One region of the Paenarthrobacter sp. NPDC089322 genome, then DNA from elsewhere that is predicted to be linked to it. Evidence: riboswitches for the same ligand, from Rfam matches in the RefSeq annotation. Region 1 holds a riboswitch; each other region holds the start of a gene.
The links. Region 1 has a riboswitch for S-adenosylmethionine ahead of AB0N65_RS04620 (aminotransferase class V-fold PLP-dependent enzyme). Riboswitches for the same ligand answer to the same signal wherever they lie in the genome.
Positions count from the first base shown of each region.

Region 2: linked by a shared signal. The riboswitch ahead of AB0N65_RS14150 (DUF1737 domain-containing protein) and the one ahead of AB0N65_RS04620 (aminotransferase class V-fold PLP-dependent enzyme) in region 1 are both predicted to bind S-adenosylmethionine.
Region 3: linked by a shared signal. The riboswitch ahead of AB0N65_RS08455 (homoserine O-acetyltransferase) and the one ahead of AB0N65_RS04620 (aminotransferase class V-fold PLP-dependent enzyme) in region 1 are both predicted to bind S-adenosylmethionine.

Region 1 is NZ_JBFBGW010000003.1:138,721-144,000, forward strand. Features, by position in the region: gene AB0N65_RS04615 (class I SAM-dependent methyltransferase) at 1-125, opposite strand, end outside; gene AB0N65_RS04620 (aminotransferase class V-fold PLP-dependent enzyme) at 283-1,692, opposite strand; SAM riboswitch class IV at 1,722-1,835, opposite strand; gene hisN (histidinol-phosphatase) at 2,017-2,829, opposite strand; gene AB0N65_RS04630 (ribosome small subunit-dependent GTPase A) at 2,883-3,998, opposite strand; gene aroA (3-phosphoshikimate 1-carboxyvinyltransferase) at 4,001-5,280, opposite strand, start outside.
Region 2 is NZ_JBFBGW010000014.1:30,952-36,231, forward strand. Features, by position in the region: gene AB0N65_RS14140 (NtaA/DmoA family FMN-dependent monooxygenase) at 1-298, opposite strand, end outside; gene AB0N65_RS14145 (SulP family inorganic anion transporter) at 428-2,131, shown strand; SAM riboswitch class IV at 2,209-2,321, shown strand; gene AB0N65_RS14150 (DUF1737 domain-containing protein) at 2,336-2,602, shown strand; gene AB0N65_RS14155 (rhodanese-like domain-containing protein) at 2,599-3,009, shown strand; gene AB0N65_RS14160 (O-succinylhomoserine sulfhydrylase) at 3,010-4,218, shown strand; gene AB0N65_RS14165 (hypothetical protein) at 4,229-4,837, shown strand; gene AB0N65_RS14170 (glutamate--cysteine ligase) at 4,834-5,280, opposite strand, start outside.
Region 3 is NZ_JBFBGW010000006.1:29,239-34,518, forward strand. Features, by position in the region: partial or broken gene AB0N65_RS08450 (bifunctional o-acetylhomoserine/o-acetylserine sulfhydrylase) at 1-1,172, shown strand, start outside; SAM riboswitch class IV at 1,332-1,447, shown strand; gene AB0N65_RS08455 (homoserine O-acetyltransferase) at 1,462-2,583, shown strand; gene AB0N65_RS08460 (winged helix DNA-binding domain-containing protein) at 2,628-3,812, opposite strand; gene AB0N65_RS08465 (SGNH/GDSL hydrolase family protein) at 3,814-4,650, opposite strand; gene AB0N65_RS08470 (phospholipase) at 4,728-5,280, shown strand, end outside.

The DNA.
Region 1 (5,280 bases):
CAATCGGCGGAGTCTGCCGGGTAGCCCGGGCGCACGCGGTCATAATGCTCCCCGCCGTCCTGGAAGCTCTGGCCAAGTTCGTGCCGGCGCCGGGCATGGAGCCGGGGGCCGCCGCCCCTGCCCATACGGCCGGAGACTCCAGTTGAACGCATGGCCACGCACAAACTCCTTTTGCCGCAAACGCCGTGGGATACCTACGAATCTACCGCAGGATCCGGAACGAATACGTCAGTGGACTACCGGACGCTCCCGTGGGTCAGTGCTCGGCAGGTGGGCTCCTGCTTAGTCGACTGTGCAGGGTGCAGCGCCGGCGGTACCTGGAGTGTTCGGTGCCCATTCGGGGTAGCTGCGGTGATCGTTGGCGGGAACCCAACGGCCCTCGTCCACGACGTAGTCCCAGCCAAGTCCGGTGCGCTTCAACTCCTCGATACCGGCGAGCAAGCGGGCCGCGTCCTCCAACCGGGAGCCGACGCCGAAGCTTGCACGCAAGGACCCCGAAGGCAGCCCGAGGCGCTTGAGGAGGGGGTGAGCGCAGAAGCGGCCGTCACGGAGACCGACGCCGTGCTCAGCTGCAAGGTAGGCCGCGACCAGTCCGGCGTCGAATCCCTCCACCGAGAAATTGACCACGCCTATGGTGTCCACGGAATCGCTGAAAATCTGGTGGACGGTCACACCATCGATTGCCCGTAAACCTTCAACCAGATAGGAGCGGATGCCTGCCTCGTGATCATGCCACGCCTGGGGGTCAAGCGCGGACAGTACTTGAGTGGCGCGAGCCAGGGTCGCGGCGCCGAGAACGTTGGGTGAACCGCCCTCGTGGCGTGCCGGACCCGTAGCCCAGCTGACGGAATCCAGACGTGCTTCGCGGACCGCGCCACCGCCGGCAAGGTGCGGAGTGCCGGCGTCGAGCCAGTCCGGGCGGCCGACCACGACGCCCGCACCGAACGGTGCGTAGAGCTTGTGGCCGGAGAAGACCACGTAGTCGACATCGGCTTCGGCGATGTTGATGCGGCGGTGCGGGGCGAGTTGCGCGGCATCCACCACAATGCGTGCACCGTACTCGTGCGCGAGTGCTGCGAGTTCGGCGATAGGCAGGATCTCGCCCGTTACGTTGGATGCGCCTGTGACGGCCAGCAAGGAGACCCCACCCTGGCTGAGTTCGTCACGCAGCTTGGCCACGGTGCCGGTCAAGGTGGATTGGGCGACGACACTGCGATGCGGGACTCCTTGCCAAGGAAGGAGGTTCGCGTGGTGCTCGATGTCCAGGTACAGGACCTCACCAGTGTGCTTCCCGGCCAGTTGAGGCAGGCAGCCGGCCAGCAGGTTCAGGGAATCGGTGGTGTTCCGCGTGAAAATGACCGAGTCATCGGGCCTGCCGCCGACGAACTCGCGGACCACGTTGCGGGAGTTCTCATAAACGGAGGTGCTGATCTGTGAGGCGTATCCGGCGCCGCGGTGGACGCTCGCGTAGTACGGGAGAATCTCGTTCAGATATGCGGACACGATCGTCAAGGCCGGTGCGGACGCTCCGTAGTCCAGGTTTGCGTAGCGGACGTGTCCGCCCTGGATCAGGGGAGCTTGCAGTTCGGCACCGGTAACTGCGGCCAGGGGACGGCCTGCGGCGGCTTCGCGCACCGATTCTTCGGCGGCCAGGGACGGCAGGATGGTGGAGTTGAACGTAGCAGTGCTCATTGGACCTCACTCAAGAGGGATCCCCAAGGGATCCGCGCTTGCCGCATCCGTTCCGGACCGGCCAGGTCGTCACCCGGGGCACCCCACCGCGAATGGAGGGTTGCCGGCCAGCAAACCGGGGTTTTGCGCTGGCACTCGTGACCTGTAAAGAGGTTAGGGCACTCTCCGCGCCCGTTCCAAAGCCGGATCCTTTGTTAAGCACATTGTTACGGCGGATTGGAAAATCCTCGTTTTGACGAAGAAAAAACGGCGGAAGCCCCCGGAAGGGGGCATCCGCCGTCGAAAATTCTGCAAACCGGCCGTGAAGTCGCGTGCCGGGCTGTGTCAGAGGAGATCGTCCAGTCCAGGATTCAGTTGCTTCAGGACTTCGGAGTGCAGGATGGAATTGGTGGCGAGGGCATTGCCTCCGAAGGGACCGTCCTCGCCCTCCAGGGATGTAAAGCGACCCCCCGCTTCCGTGACGATCGGCACTAGTGCGGCCATATCGTAGAGGTTGAGTTCGGGCTCGCAGGCTATGTCCACCGCGCCCTCGGCGACGAGGCAATAGGACCAGAAATCGCCATAGGCACGGGTCCGCCACACGTCTTCCGTGAGGCCAAGGAACTCGTCAAGGTTGCCACGCTCTTTCCAGCCGGAGAGGCTCGAATAGGACAATGAGGCGTCGGCGAGTCGTGACACGTTGGAAACCTTGAGCCGCGTGGCCGAGGCAAGTGAACGTCCCGTGTACGCGCCCATGCCCTTGGCCGCCCACCAACGCTTGCCCAGTGCCGGTGCGCTCACTACGCCAACCACGGGTTCGCCCTCGTCGACGAGCGCGATCAACGTGGCCCACACCGGCACGCCGCGCACGAAGTTCTTGGTGCCGTCGATGGGATCGATGATCCAGCGACGCGAACCATGACCGCTGCTGCCGAACTCCTCGCCAAGGACGGCATCACGGGGACGTGAGCGGGACAACTGGCCACGGATCGCCTCTTCTGCTGCCTTGTCGGCGTCGGTGACGGGGGTCAGGTCGGGCTTGGTCTCGATCTGCAGGTCCAATGCCTTGAAGCGGTCCATGGTCTGTGCATCCACGGAATCTGCCAGGACATGGGCCAGGCGCAGGTCGTCGTTGTAGCTGGAAACGGGTTGGGTCATGCCACCAAGTTATCGTGAATCGTTCTGTGCACGGGGACGTGAAGATGGGTCGTCTAGTTGACTGTGCCCAGTTCTTTGGTCTCTTTGGCTTCCAGCCGCGGGTCGGCTCCGAGCAGCCTGCGCAGCGAGGACAGGCGGGCTACGCCTGACGGGCCGGCATGACCCTCGGTGACCCACGCGTCCAGGCCGCAGTTGACGGCACCGGCGTCATGCTTGCAGCCCCGCTCGCAGGCTTCCGTACCCGGCTCGAGGTCCGGGAAGGAATGCAGGATACGGTCGGGATCCACGTGGGCCAATCCAAAGGAGCGGATGCCCGGGGTGTCGATGATCCAACTGCCGGATGGGGCATCGGCCAGTTTCAGTGCCAGGGCCGATGATGATGTATGCCGACCGCGGCCCGTCACTGCGTTGACCCCGCCCGTGGCGCGCTCGGCACCTGTCAACGCGTTCACCATGGTCGACTTTCCGACGCCGGAGTGGCCCAACATGACGGTTACTTTCCCGTCCAGGTGTGCCCGCAACCGCGATACGGCGTCGCTGTCGAGACGGGCGGAAAGTCCATCATCCGAGCGGGCATCGATTCCGGAGGCTTCAGCGTCGGCCGTGCGGCTGATGATCACCGGGAAGTCCAGGCTGAGGTAATTCGACAACAACTCAGCGGGATCCCTGACGTCCGCTTTGGTGACGAGCAGCAGTGGCTCGATACCGGCGTCGTAAGCTGCCACCAAGGCGCGGTCGATAAAACCGGTACGCGGTTCCGGGTTGGCGGCGGCGACCACCACAACGAGTTGGTCTGCGTTGGCCACCACCACCCTTTCGATGGGATCGGTGTCGTCGGCGCTGCGGCGAAGAAGGGTCTTGCGTTCCTCAACGCGGACCAGCCTGGCAAGTGTGTCCGGCCCGCCGGAGACGTCGCCGACCAAGGCAACGAAGTCACCGGGGACCACGGGGCTCCTCCGTAACTCACGCGCACGGGCCGCAATGACGATGCGCTCGTTGGCGGAGTCCTCATCCACAATCGCGGTGTAACGTCCGCGGTCCACGGTGATGATCCTGCCGATGACGGCGTCATCGTGGCTTGGCCGGTCCTTGGTACGGGGCCTTGAACCCTTTTTGTTGGGACGGATCCGGACGTCGGATTCGTCCCAGGAACGTGCGTCGCGGCCCATGGTCAGCTGCTGGCCTCGTCGGTGTCCCGGGACTGCTCGAGCATTGCTTCCCACATCCGCGGGAATTCGGGCATGGTCTTGGATGTCGTGGCGATGTCCTCCACCTGGACTCCTTCGACGGCGAGCCCCAGGATGGCGCCGGCCGTGGCCATACGGTGGTCCGCGTAGCTGTGGAAGACTCCGGCGTGGAGCGTGGCAGGACGGATGATCAAACCATCCGCGGTCTCCTCAACGTTGCCACCAAGCCCGTTGATCTCGGCGACCAATGCAGCCAACCGGTCTGTTTCGTGGCCCCGGAGGTGTGCGATGCCCGTTAGCCGGGAAGGCCCGTTTGCCAATGCACACAGCGCCGCCACGGTGGGGGCAAGCTCACTGGTCTCATCGAAATCCGCGCCTTTGATCTCCGGACCGCCGGTGACTGTGAGGGTGCCGTTCTCCAAGGTCACTGTGGCACCCATCGCAGCGAGGATGGTGCGCCAGAGATCGCCGACCTGGGTGGTCCCGGTGGGCCAATTGGGGATCCTTACAGTTCCGCCCGTCGCGAGCGCGGCGGCAAGGAACGGGCCCGCGTTGGAGAGGTCCTGCTCTATCCTCTGGTCGAAAGCGCGGATCGGACCCGGCGCAACCCGCCAATGGTTCGGCACGGAATCGTCCACGGTGACGCCAACGCTGCGGAGGACGGCCACCGTCATATTGATGTGGTCCAGGCTCGGGACGGGCTTACCGACGTGTTCAAGGTGCAGCCCCTCAGTGAAACGCGCGCCCACCAGGAGGAGGGCCGAGACGAACTGCGATGACGCGCTGGCGTCGATGACCAGGTGGCCGCCCCGGACCTCCCCGGTTCCGTCCACTGTGAACGGAAGGGCCGACGGCGTCCTGCCGCCTTCGCTGGCGACCGGCACCCCGAGGGCAATCAGCGCCTCAATGATGGTTCCCATGGGCCGCTTGCGGGCATGCGGGTCGCCGTCGAAGAGCGTGGAACCATTGCGCAACGCGGCCAGCGGCGGGACGAAGCGCATCACTGTTCCCGCAAGGCCGCAGTCGATGGCTGTTTCTGCTGTCTGCGCCGCCGGGTCCAGTGGAGTGATCTCAAGGTCCGGGCCAAATGTACCGTCACCGGGTACCTCCGTCACGGTGGCGCCCAATTGACGGAGGGCTTGGACCATCAATGCGGAGTCGCGTGAGTGCAGGGGAGCGCGGAGGCGCGAGGGGCCGTCGGCCAATGCCGCGAGCACCAGGAAACGGTTGGTGAGGGACTTGGACCCGGGCACCGTCACTGTGG
Region 2 (5,280 bases), on a different contig from region 1:
AAAGGAGGTACGGGACCAACGCCAGCGGATCGTGCTTGGGCGCGAAGGACGCATGCGCCAGCGAGACCTCGGCCGTGCCGCCGTATGTGTCCGGGACAGTCAGTGAATCCTCGATGATGAACAGGTCCAGGCCCGATTGTTCGAACGCCCGCACGGCCTCCTGGTAGAGGGCAGGCTTCTTCCAGTCGTAGCCCAGGCTGTAGCCGGGAGTCCCCCACCCCTGGACCCCGAAGCCGTGGCCCACGAACCATCCGAAATGCAGCATGGGCTTGAGTGTAGAACCGCTTTGTCCGATCACCGCGACCTGATTTCATGCGAAGTTACAGGGGGTCGTACTGCGTCAATTATGCTCCCGCAGCGTCATATTTGGAGGGGCCAGGCCACCGTCCGGGTTCCCCATTCCGCTTAGGTCCGGAATGATCGCTGTATGAGTGCGCCCCCGGCAGTCCGAACCTCCCTCGACAAACTGCGCAGCGCCTGGGCCCTCAAGGGATACAAGCGGGAGTGGCTGCGGCACGATCTTGTGGCGGGCGCCGCCTTGTTCGCCTTGCTGGTTCCGGCAGGCATGGCCTACGCGCAGGCCGCGGGACTCCCTCCCGTCACCGGGCTCTACGCGACTGTTGTTCCGTTGCTGGTGTACGCCGTCGTCGGGCCGTCCAGGATCCTGGTTCTCGGCCCGGACTCGGCTTTGGCACCGCTGATCGCGGCAGCGATCATGCCGCTCGCCGTGGGCGGCGGGGAGAAGTCGGTGGCACTGGCCGGGCTCCTGGCCATATTGGTTGGCGTCATCATGCTCCTAGGTGCTGCGCTGCGCCTGGGAACCATCACCGGGTTGCTGTCCAAACCCATCAGGCTCGGGTACCTCAACGGCCTTGCCGTGTACGTTGGCCTGTCGCAACTGCCGGCGTTCCTTGGCATCGAGGCCGGCGACGGATCGATCTGGGAGAAACTCGGCAAGGCCTTCACATCGGTGGTCGACGGCGGCACCAACTACATCGCCGTGGCTTTGGGGCTGGGATCGCTGGCGTTGATCTGGATCCCGCGCCTCCTGAAATGGAAAGTGCCCGGGGTGTTGCTGGCAGTGGTGGCCTCCTGCCTGGCTACGGCCCTGTGGGGATTGAACGACGACGTCAAGGTCACCGGGGCGCTGCCGCAGGGACTTCCGGCGCCGGCACTGGACGGAATCAGCTGGGCCGATGCCCTTGCTTTGGTCCCGCCAGCAGCAGGCATTGCCCTGATGGCGTTTGCGGACACCGGCGTCCTGTCCCAATCGCTGGCTGCCAAGGAAGGAAAGAGGGTGTCCGGAAACCGGGAAATGGCCGCTCTGGGCGCCGCCAACGCCGCCACCGGATTCCTTGGCGGTTTCCCGATCTGCGGGAGCAGTTCGCGGACTCCAGTTGCCGTGGACGCGGGCGCAAAATCGCAACTCACGGGCGCCGTCGGAGCGGCCCTGGTCCTGGCCTTCATGCTGCTGGCACCGGGGGTGACCGAGTATCTGCCCTCCGCAACGCTGGCCGCCGTGGTGATCGCCGCGGCCATTGCCCTTGCCGACCCGGCTGGGGTCCGCCGATTGCTGCGCCTGAGCCGCAGCGAGTCCGTGGTGATGCTTGCGGCGTTCCTCGGGGTGCTCCTGGTGGGTGTGCTGCAGGGAATCCTGGTGGCCATTGCCCTGGCGCTGCTCGACTTTGTCCGGCGGGCCTGGAATCCCTACCGGACGGAACTGGGTGGGCAGGAAGGCCGGCCGGGCTACCACGACCTCACCCGCCATCCCGAGGGCGCACGCATCCCGGGCCTCCTGATCCTCCGGTTCGACGCTCCCTTGTTCTTCGGCAACGGCCAGGTCCTGGCGGGCTTTGTCCGGGAAGAACTGGATGAGGCCGAGGACCACGTCACGCATGTGATCCTCGCGGCCGAACCCATCACGGGCATCGACACCACGGCACTGGATGACCTTGTGACGTTGGACGAGTGGCTTGCCCGTCGGGGTGTCGACTTGGTTTTCGCTGAGCTGAAAGGGCCCGTCAAGGACAAGCTGGTCCATCTGGGCACGGCCGCCCGGTTCACGCCGGACCATTTCTATTCCACCGTGGGCGCGGCCGTCCGGGACCTCCGGAACCAGCAGTCACAGTAGCCGCCGTTACGCAAGATGACGCCCACCGGCACTGCAACAAATGCGGCGCCGCGCCCGTGGATGTTACGTTTTTCTTGAGTAATGAGCACCAGCGTTAAGCCCTGACTTGCTGGTCGGCAACCCTCTCTCCGGCGGGGTGCCTCAGGTGACTACTCGGCGTATTCGACACTTCGAACTGCAAGCGTGACTGAGGAGCACCGCCCAATGCCTGAACCCACTGAAGAAAAACTCTCCTACCGCCTGATTACCGGCCCAGATACCCGCGACTTCTGCGAGCGCATCAGCAACGCCCTCGCCGAAGGCTACGTACTGCACGGCAGCCCGTCAGCGACGTTCAACGGCACTGACGTGATCGTGGCTCAGGCGGTCGTGCTGCCCACTGCCATCGCCAGCGCGGATGCCGCAGTCGCGAGCGCTGTGGACCAGCTGGAGAACTACGAGGACGAGGAAGCATTCGAGGGACACGCATGAGCTACGCAGGTGACCTGACCCCGCACGACGCGTGGGCAAAGCTTGAAGAGGGCGCCATCCTGGTGGACGTGCGCACCGAGGGCGAGTGGGCCCACATCGGCATCCCCGATACCAAGGCCACGGAAAACGATCCCCTGTTCATCCAGTGGAACCTCGCCGGCGGCATCCCGAACTCCCGCTTCCTCGAGGACCTGCAGCAGCAGGCTCCCGAGGGCGACGGCGTTGAACTCGTGTTCATCTGCCGCTCCGGCCAGCGCTCCATCTCTGCCGCCATCGCAGCAACCCAAGCCGGCTTCACGTCCTACAACGTGCTTGAAGGCTTTGAAGGTGAGCCGGACCGTTACGGCGAACGCACCGTGAATGGCTGGAAGAACCGTGGCCTGCCGACGAACCTGGGGACCGACTAAGTGACTTTCAATCCCGACGCCGCCGGCTGGAGCCCTGACACCCAGGCAGTCCGTGGCGGACTTGACCGTACCAATTTCCAGGAAACGGCCGAGCCTGTCTTCCTGAACTCCGGCTTCGTTTACGAATCCGCCGCAGCTGCAGAACGCGCCTTCACCGGCGAAGACGAGCGCTTCGTCTACTCACGCTACGGCAACCCGTCGGTAGCTACCTTCCAAGAGCGGCTGCGCCTGCTCGAAGGAACCGAAGCGTGCTTTGCGACGGCGTCCGGCATGTCCGCGGTGTTCACCGCCTTGGGTGCCTTGCTGGCTGCCGGTGACCGCGTGGTGGCGGCCCGCTCCCTGTTCGGTTCATGCTTTGTGATCCTCAACGAGATCCTGCCGCGCTGGGGCGTTGAAACGGTCTTCGTTGATGGTCCGGACCTGGACCAGTGGCGCGACGCCCTCTCCCGGCCGACCACCGCTGTCTTCTTCGAATCACCATCCAACCCGATGCAGGAAATCGTCGATATCCAAGCCGTCAGCGACCTCGCGCATGCTGCGGGAGCGACTGTCGTCGTCGACAATGTCTTTGCCACTCCGCTGCTGCAGCGTTGCGGCGAGCTGGGCGCGGACGTGATCGTCTACTCCGGCACCAAGCACATTGACGGCCAGGGCCGTGTCATGGGCGGAGCGATCCTTGGAACCAAGGAATACATCGACGGTCCGGTCAAACAGCTCATGCGCCACACAGGTCCTTCCCTCTCGGCCTTCAATGCGTGGGTGTTGACCAAGGGCCTGGAGACGATCGGGCTGCGCGTGAACCATAGCTCGGCCTCTGCGTTGAAGATCGCGGAATGGCTGGAGCAGCAGCCAGCCATCAGCTGGGTCAAGTACCCGCTGCTGAAGTCGCACCCGCAGTACGAGCTTGCCACCAAGCAAATGAAGGCCGGTGGCACCGTCCTGACGTTCGAACTCTCGCCGTCGGCTGGCCGCACTGCCAAAGAGGCGGCGTTTGCCTTGCTGGATGGACTGGGTGTCATCGACATCTCCAACAACCTGGGCGACTCCAAGTCCCTCATCACCCACCCCGCTACCACCACTCACCGGGCTATGGGTCCGGAGGGTCGTGCGGCGATTGGCCTGACTGATGGCGTGGTCCGTTTGTCTGTTGGTCTCGAGGACGTGGACGACCTCATTTCGGATCTGGAGAAGGCCCTCAAACAGGTCTAACCTTGCTGCCATGAGCGGAAACCGCCCTTATCGCCGTGCCGGAGCAGTCATTGCCGCCGGCACGGCGATCTGGTTTGCGGGCATCTCCCCCGTGCAGCGTGTGTATATCACTGCTGACGCTGCTGCGCGTCTCCGGATGCTCCAGGCAGGAAAGCGCGGCTGGGTCGTTGGCCAGCATCTTGCTGCTGCAGGAACGGTGGCTGTCCCGGTGGGTTTCGCCGCGTTCGCTCGGGCACTTCCCCACGGGAAAGCCAAAGGATGGGCGATCGCCACTGCCGGCGCCCTGCTCACGGGTGCACCGCTGTTCGTGGCCAGCCTGGCGAACCGGGCCTCCAACCTGGAAAAATTTGCGTATCGGCGAGGCTCCAACTGGCCTTTCCTCGCATATTCCGGATTCCACGTCCTTGCCCTGGCCGCTCTGGGCGGGAGCCTGTTGGCGTCACCCGCCAAACGCTGGATCGGTGTCACTGCTGCCGCAAGCGCGCCTGTCTACGGGGCTATCCTGGTGGCGAAGAAGGACATCCCGCCGTTTGTGTTTTACCTCATAGAAGGTATCGCCGGCGCGTACCTGATGGTGTGGGAGGAACCTCCCGCCAGTGCGGAGCCGGGCCGGAACTAGGGCCTCCGAACCCTCGTCAGCGTCGGGGCCGCATCCTTGTGAGCCGCGGCATCCTTGTGCGCTGCCGCGGAGGCACCCCGCATGGTCATTTTCACTGCATGCCCAACCACCGCTCCCAAGGCCTCGGCCGTGGGCGGCGAACCCGCTGCGGCATGCCCGCCCCTTTGGCGGTTGCTGAAGCGCACCGCGGCCTCGCGTTGTTCATGGGCTCCGTTCCCACGCTCGAGGATGTCCGAGATCCCGGCCTTCACCAACTCCAGCTCGCCTTGGTCATCCAGCACAGGGCTAAGGTAGTCCACCAATGCCCACACCACCTCGGCCGCGGGCTGTGGCCGGAAATCGCCGAAGTCCAAGAGGTCTCCGCGCAAACCAACGTTGCTCGCCTGCCAACTCGCCATCCGAAGGAGTGCCGTAGGCACGGAGGCGGGCTCAACGCCGTCGAG
Region 3 (5,280 bases), on a different contig from region 1:
TGGCAGAGCTCGCGCCCATCTACACCCGGATCGGCAACCCAACGCAGGACGCCGTGGAACAGCGCATCGCGAGCCTGGAAGGGGGCCTTGGTGCCCTCCTGCTCAGTTCCGGACAGGCAGCGGAAACCTTCGCGATCCTGAACATTGCCGAAGCCGGAGACCACGTCGTGGCCAGCCCGAGCCTCTATGGCGGCACGTACAACCTGCTTGCGCATACGTTGAAGAAGTTCGGGATCTCCGTGACGTTCGTTGAGGACCCGGACAACCTGGAACAGTGGCGCGCGGCCGTCCAGCCCAACACCAAGCTGTTCTTCGGCGAGGTGGTTTCCAACCCGCGCCAGGACGTGCTGGACATCGAGGGAATTGCCGGGGTGGCGCACGAAGCGGGTGTGCCGTTGATCGTGGACAACACCCTCTCCACCCCGTATCTGATACGCCCCATCGAATGGGGTGCGGACATCGTGGTGCACTCAGCCACCAAATACCTTGGCGGCCATGGCGCGGCGATCGCCGGCGTGATCGTGGACTCAGGGAACTTCGACTTCTCCCGGGACCCGGAGCGGTTCCCCAACTTCAACACACCGGACCCCAGCTACAACGGCCTCGTCTACGCCCGGGACCTCGGGAAGGACGGCGCGCTTGGCGCGAACCTGTCCTACATCCTCAAGGCCCGGGTCCAACTGCTGCGCGACCTTGGCTCCGCGGTGTCCCCGTTCAACGCTTTCCTCATCGCCCAAGGACTTGAGACTCTGAGCCTGCGCGTGGAACGCCATGTCTCCAACGCCACTAAAGTGGCGGCATGGCTGGAAGCTCATGACGACGTCGAATCGGTCGCCTTTGCGGGTCTGCCGTCCAGCCCTTGGTATGACCGTGGACGGAAGTACGGGCCGCGGGGTACGGGCGCGGTTGTGGCATTCACCATCAAGGGCGGGGTCGAGGCAGGGAAGCGTTTTGTCGACGGACTCGAGCTCCACTCACATGTGGCCAACATCGGCGACGTTCGTTCGCTGGTCATCCACCCCGCGTCCACCACCCACAGCCAATTGACGGTTGAGCAGCAGGTTGCTGCGGGCGTCAACCCCGGCTTGGTCCGCCTGGCCGTCGGCATCGAGCATGTGGACGACATCATCGCGGACCTTCAAGCCGGATTCCGCAGTGCCAAGGGCGCATAATCACCGCCGCACCTGAGTATCACGGGGAGTGCCGTCCGACGAATATTCGCCGGACGGCACTCTGAAGTGCACCTTGCTGAACGAAAACGCCCCAAACCGTCACACAGCTGTCACATTCTTCGCCATGAAGGTGGTGTCTTTCCTAGACTCTACGTATTAGGTCATGAGTGCCAGCGAACAGCCCCGGCTTGCTGGCCGGCAACCCTCCTCCGCGGTGGGGTGCCCCGGGTGAGGACCTGGCCTGTCGCACGCAAGGCGATGGGCAAGCGCGAGGTTAGGTGTCAAAGGAATGACCATTACTGCTACAGCACTCCCGAAATCGGGCGAAGAAGACGGAACGGTCAAGTTCGCCAGCGTGGGTCCGCTGGATCTTGAAGCCGGCGGATACCTCCCGAACGTTGTCCTGGCCTATGAAACCTGGGGGCGCCTGAACGCGGATGCGTCCAATGCGGTCCTCATCCAACACGCGCTAACCGGCAGCACCCACGTGGCGCGGGGAGCCACGGACGAAGAAGGCTGGTGGGAACAGCTCGTCGGGCCGGGCGCCACCATCGACACCAACAGGTTCTTCGTGGTTTCCATCAACATCGTTGGCGGCTGCTACGGCAGCACGGGTCCTTCGTCCGAAGCTCCGGATGGTCGCCCCTGGGGATCCCGGTTCCCGCTTATCACGCTCCGCGACAGCACCGCGGCCGAAGCGCGACTCGCGGACGCTTTGGGCATTCAGGCGTGGCACGCCGTCCTGGGCGGTTCCATGGGTGGTGCGCGAGCGCTGGAGTGGGCAGTCACCTTTCCGGAACGTGTCCGGCGTTGTGCCGTGATCTCCGTGGGGGCCTACAGCACGGCGGAACAGATCGCGTTCGCCCAATCGCAGACCCTCGCCATCCGTCAGGACCCGAATTTCAACAACGGCGATTACTACGGCGGACCTGCCCCGGAAGCAGGATTGGCATTGGCGCGCCGGATCGCCCACATCACCTACCGTTCGGCCCTGGAACTCGATTTCCGCTTCGGCCGCGAAGCGCAGCACCAGGAAACCCCGCTGGCCGCACCGGTCCTGGGGGAGCGGGGGCGCTACCAGGTGGAGAGCTACCTCGACCATCAAGGCACCAAACTGGTCCGCCGCTTTGATGCCAACAGCTACATCGCCATCACCGAGGCCTTGATGTCCCATGACGTCAGCCGCGGCCGGGGAACGCTGCGGGAGGCCCTGGCCCAAGCCACTGCCGAATTCTTCGTGGCGGCGGTGGATACGGACCGTCTGTACTTCCCCGCGCAATCCCGGGAACTCGCCGACAACCTTCCCGGCGATGTTTCGGTCCACCTGATCGAGGCCCCCATCGGACACGATGGCTTCCTGACCGAGATCGGGCAGTTGTCCGTCCAGCTTCGTGAGGCATTCTTCGCCTGACCAAGCCGTTGCCTGACCAAGCAGTAGGCAGTGATGCCTGGGCTTCACACCAACGTGGCCTGAATCCCCAGGAACCGCCCATAGCGTTCCACCTCGGCATCCAGCGCCTGCTGTTCGGGCGCCGTGGCAGCACGGTTCATGCGGACGTGCACTTCGCAGGCTCCTCCGGAGAAAGCGTGGCGCCACCAACCGGCCAATCTGCCATCAAGCAGGACCACATGCATGGGGCCGTTGTCCTCAGGGAAGTAGGGTGCCGTGCCGCCGAGGTAGTGCCGGGATTGCGAGTACCCCATGACGTACTCGTCGTAGCACTGGATGAGGTCCACCCGCGGGAGTGCCGGCTCCGGGTCGGCCGTCCGCGGGGTCCGGTCCAGCGCTTCAACCTCCTCGGCAGCAAGGTAAAAGTCAACGCCGTCAATGACCACCGGGGTCAAGGATCCTTCTGAAAGCCCATGGGCTGCCTCGAGACCGCGTCGCACATCCTTTTGGGTCAGTCCGGACCATGCCGCGCAGTCCTTCACGGTGGCAGGGCCACGGCTGCTGAAATAGCGCAAGGCGAGTCGGCCCAGTGCCGCATCGCGGTCATCGCCGGTCAAAGGGCCACCAGCGGCGTTGGGAACCCGTTCCTCAAACAACGCATAGCTTTGCTTGAGGGCCCCGCCGGCGGAACGAACAGGAGTGCCGCTCACCAGGATTCCGCTGATCTCGGCGTGCATCAGGTGGTAGATAAAGCCAAGTCCTTTGCTCGGGAACCCGGCTTGTCCCAACACCACGGCAAGTTCTTCGCGCGTCTTATGTGCACCGCCCGCCACCGCTTCGGCGAGGATCTTTCCGCTTCGCGCAGCAGCGTCCTCGTCCACGCCGGTCTGCCGGTACATGCCCTTGTTTCCCTGATGTAGGCGGTCTGCCGACAACGCCATCAGCCAGCCCAGGTCCTCCCGGTGCACAAAGTGCCAGGTGGGACGAAGAATATGCGTTCGCAGGACGGTGCCATCAGCGACGGCTTGCTCCACGTCCTGGGCCGTTGATCCGTACGTCCGCTGGGCGAGGGTCCAGCGGGCGTAGGCAAACTCCTGCGACTGGACTGCCAGGAGGTTCCGGAGCGCCGCGCCGGTGTCCGCCGCATGGGGAGCCCGCAATTGTTGTCGTCGCAAACGCAGTCCCACCACATCCTCAGGCTGCAGGCCCAAACCGGCATCCAAGGGCCGCCCACCCGGTGCGTGCGTCATGTCAGCCGCGGGGCAGCATGCTGCCGGTGGGTCCGAAGACGGGCCCCGGCGTCGGGCGTTTGGGCGTAATGCCGTCCCCTGAGGACTGGTGGCGCAGCCTCCTGATGACCCACGGGACAAAGTATTCACGCGCCCAGACCAGGTCCGAGGAGCGTGCCTCGCGCCACGTTCGCGGTGGCAGCGGCTTCGGCAGGAGCGGTTCCAGCGTGTGCTGGACGTTCAGGGCATCAAGCACCATCATGGCGATGGTGTGGTGGCCCAAGGGCGAGAAGTGCAGGCGGTCCTCGTCCCACATTTGCGGATCGGCCAACTGCCTGAGGGACCACATGTCGGCCACGATCGCGTCGTGGCGCGCGGCCACCGTCCTGAGGTTTTCGTTGTAGATGGCCACCTTGCCGCGTATCCGCCCGAGGACGGAGGACGCCGTGTCCGGTCCATTGAAGAGCACCACAGTGGCGCCGCCGGAGCCAAGTTCCTGAACGGCGGCGTCGAGCTTCTCTGCCAGCAAGTCCGGATCTCCGCCGGGGCGGATGAGGTCGTTGCCGCCGGCTGAGATGGACACGAGGTCGGGCTGGAGTTCCAAACAAGGGCCTACTTGCTCATCCACGATCTGTTGCAGCAACCGGCCCCGGATGGCGAGGTTGGCGTAGGCGAAGTCTTCGTGGCCCCTGCCGAGTTCTTCCGCGACGCGGTCCGCCCACCCGCGGAAGCCGCCGGGGTTTCGGGGCTCGGGATCACCGATGCCTTCCGTGAACGAATCACCCAGGGCCACGTAACGGCTCCACGGGTGCTTTTGGACCGGCTCGCCCGGTTTCACCAACGAATTGAAGTCACTCACGCTTCACATCCTGCCTCGTACCTGCGAACCTACGCCACCGTAGGTTGTTACTCATCGGTAACTGCAAGAATAGTCCCATGACTGAAGCCGTAGCATTCCCCGCGCCCGTTGTCCTCTGGTCCCATGACGAAGCCGATCGTGCGGGCAAGCCGCTGCTGGTCCTGCTCCACGGCTACGGCTCCAACGAGGACGATCTGTTCAGCCTCGCGGGTCTGCTTCCGGACGGCTTCGTCGTTGCTGCGCTCCGGGCGCCGATGCCGATGGGTCCCGGATTCACGTGGTTCCCGCTGACGGCGTCGATCGACTACTCGTTGGAGGCGGTGAAGCTCGCTGCCGAGTACGCCCTTGAATGGCTGGATACGGTGAAGGCCAACCACTCTTCAGTGACGCTGCTGGGGTTCTCCATGGGCATGGCCATGGCGACCACGATGCTGCGGTACCGGCCCGCTGACTTCGCCGCCGTCGTCGGGCTTTCAGGGTTCGTCGTCGACGCCGGTGCTGACGCTGCCTTCCGCGACTCGGAACTGGACGGTTCGGTCCCGATGTTCTGGGGCCGCGACCAGCAGGACCCCGTCATTACCCCCGACAAGATCGAGTACACCATGGGTTGGGTCCGCAAGCACGTGGACC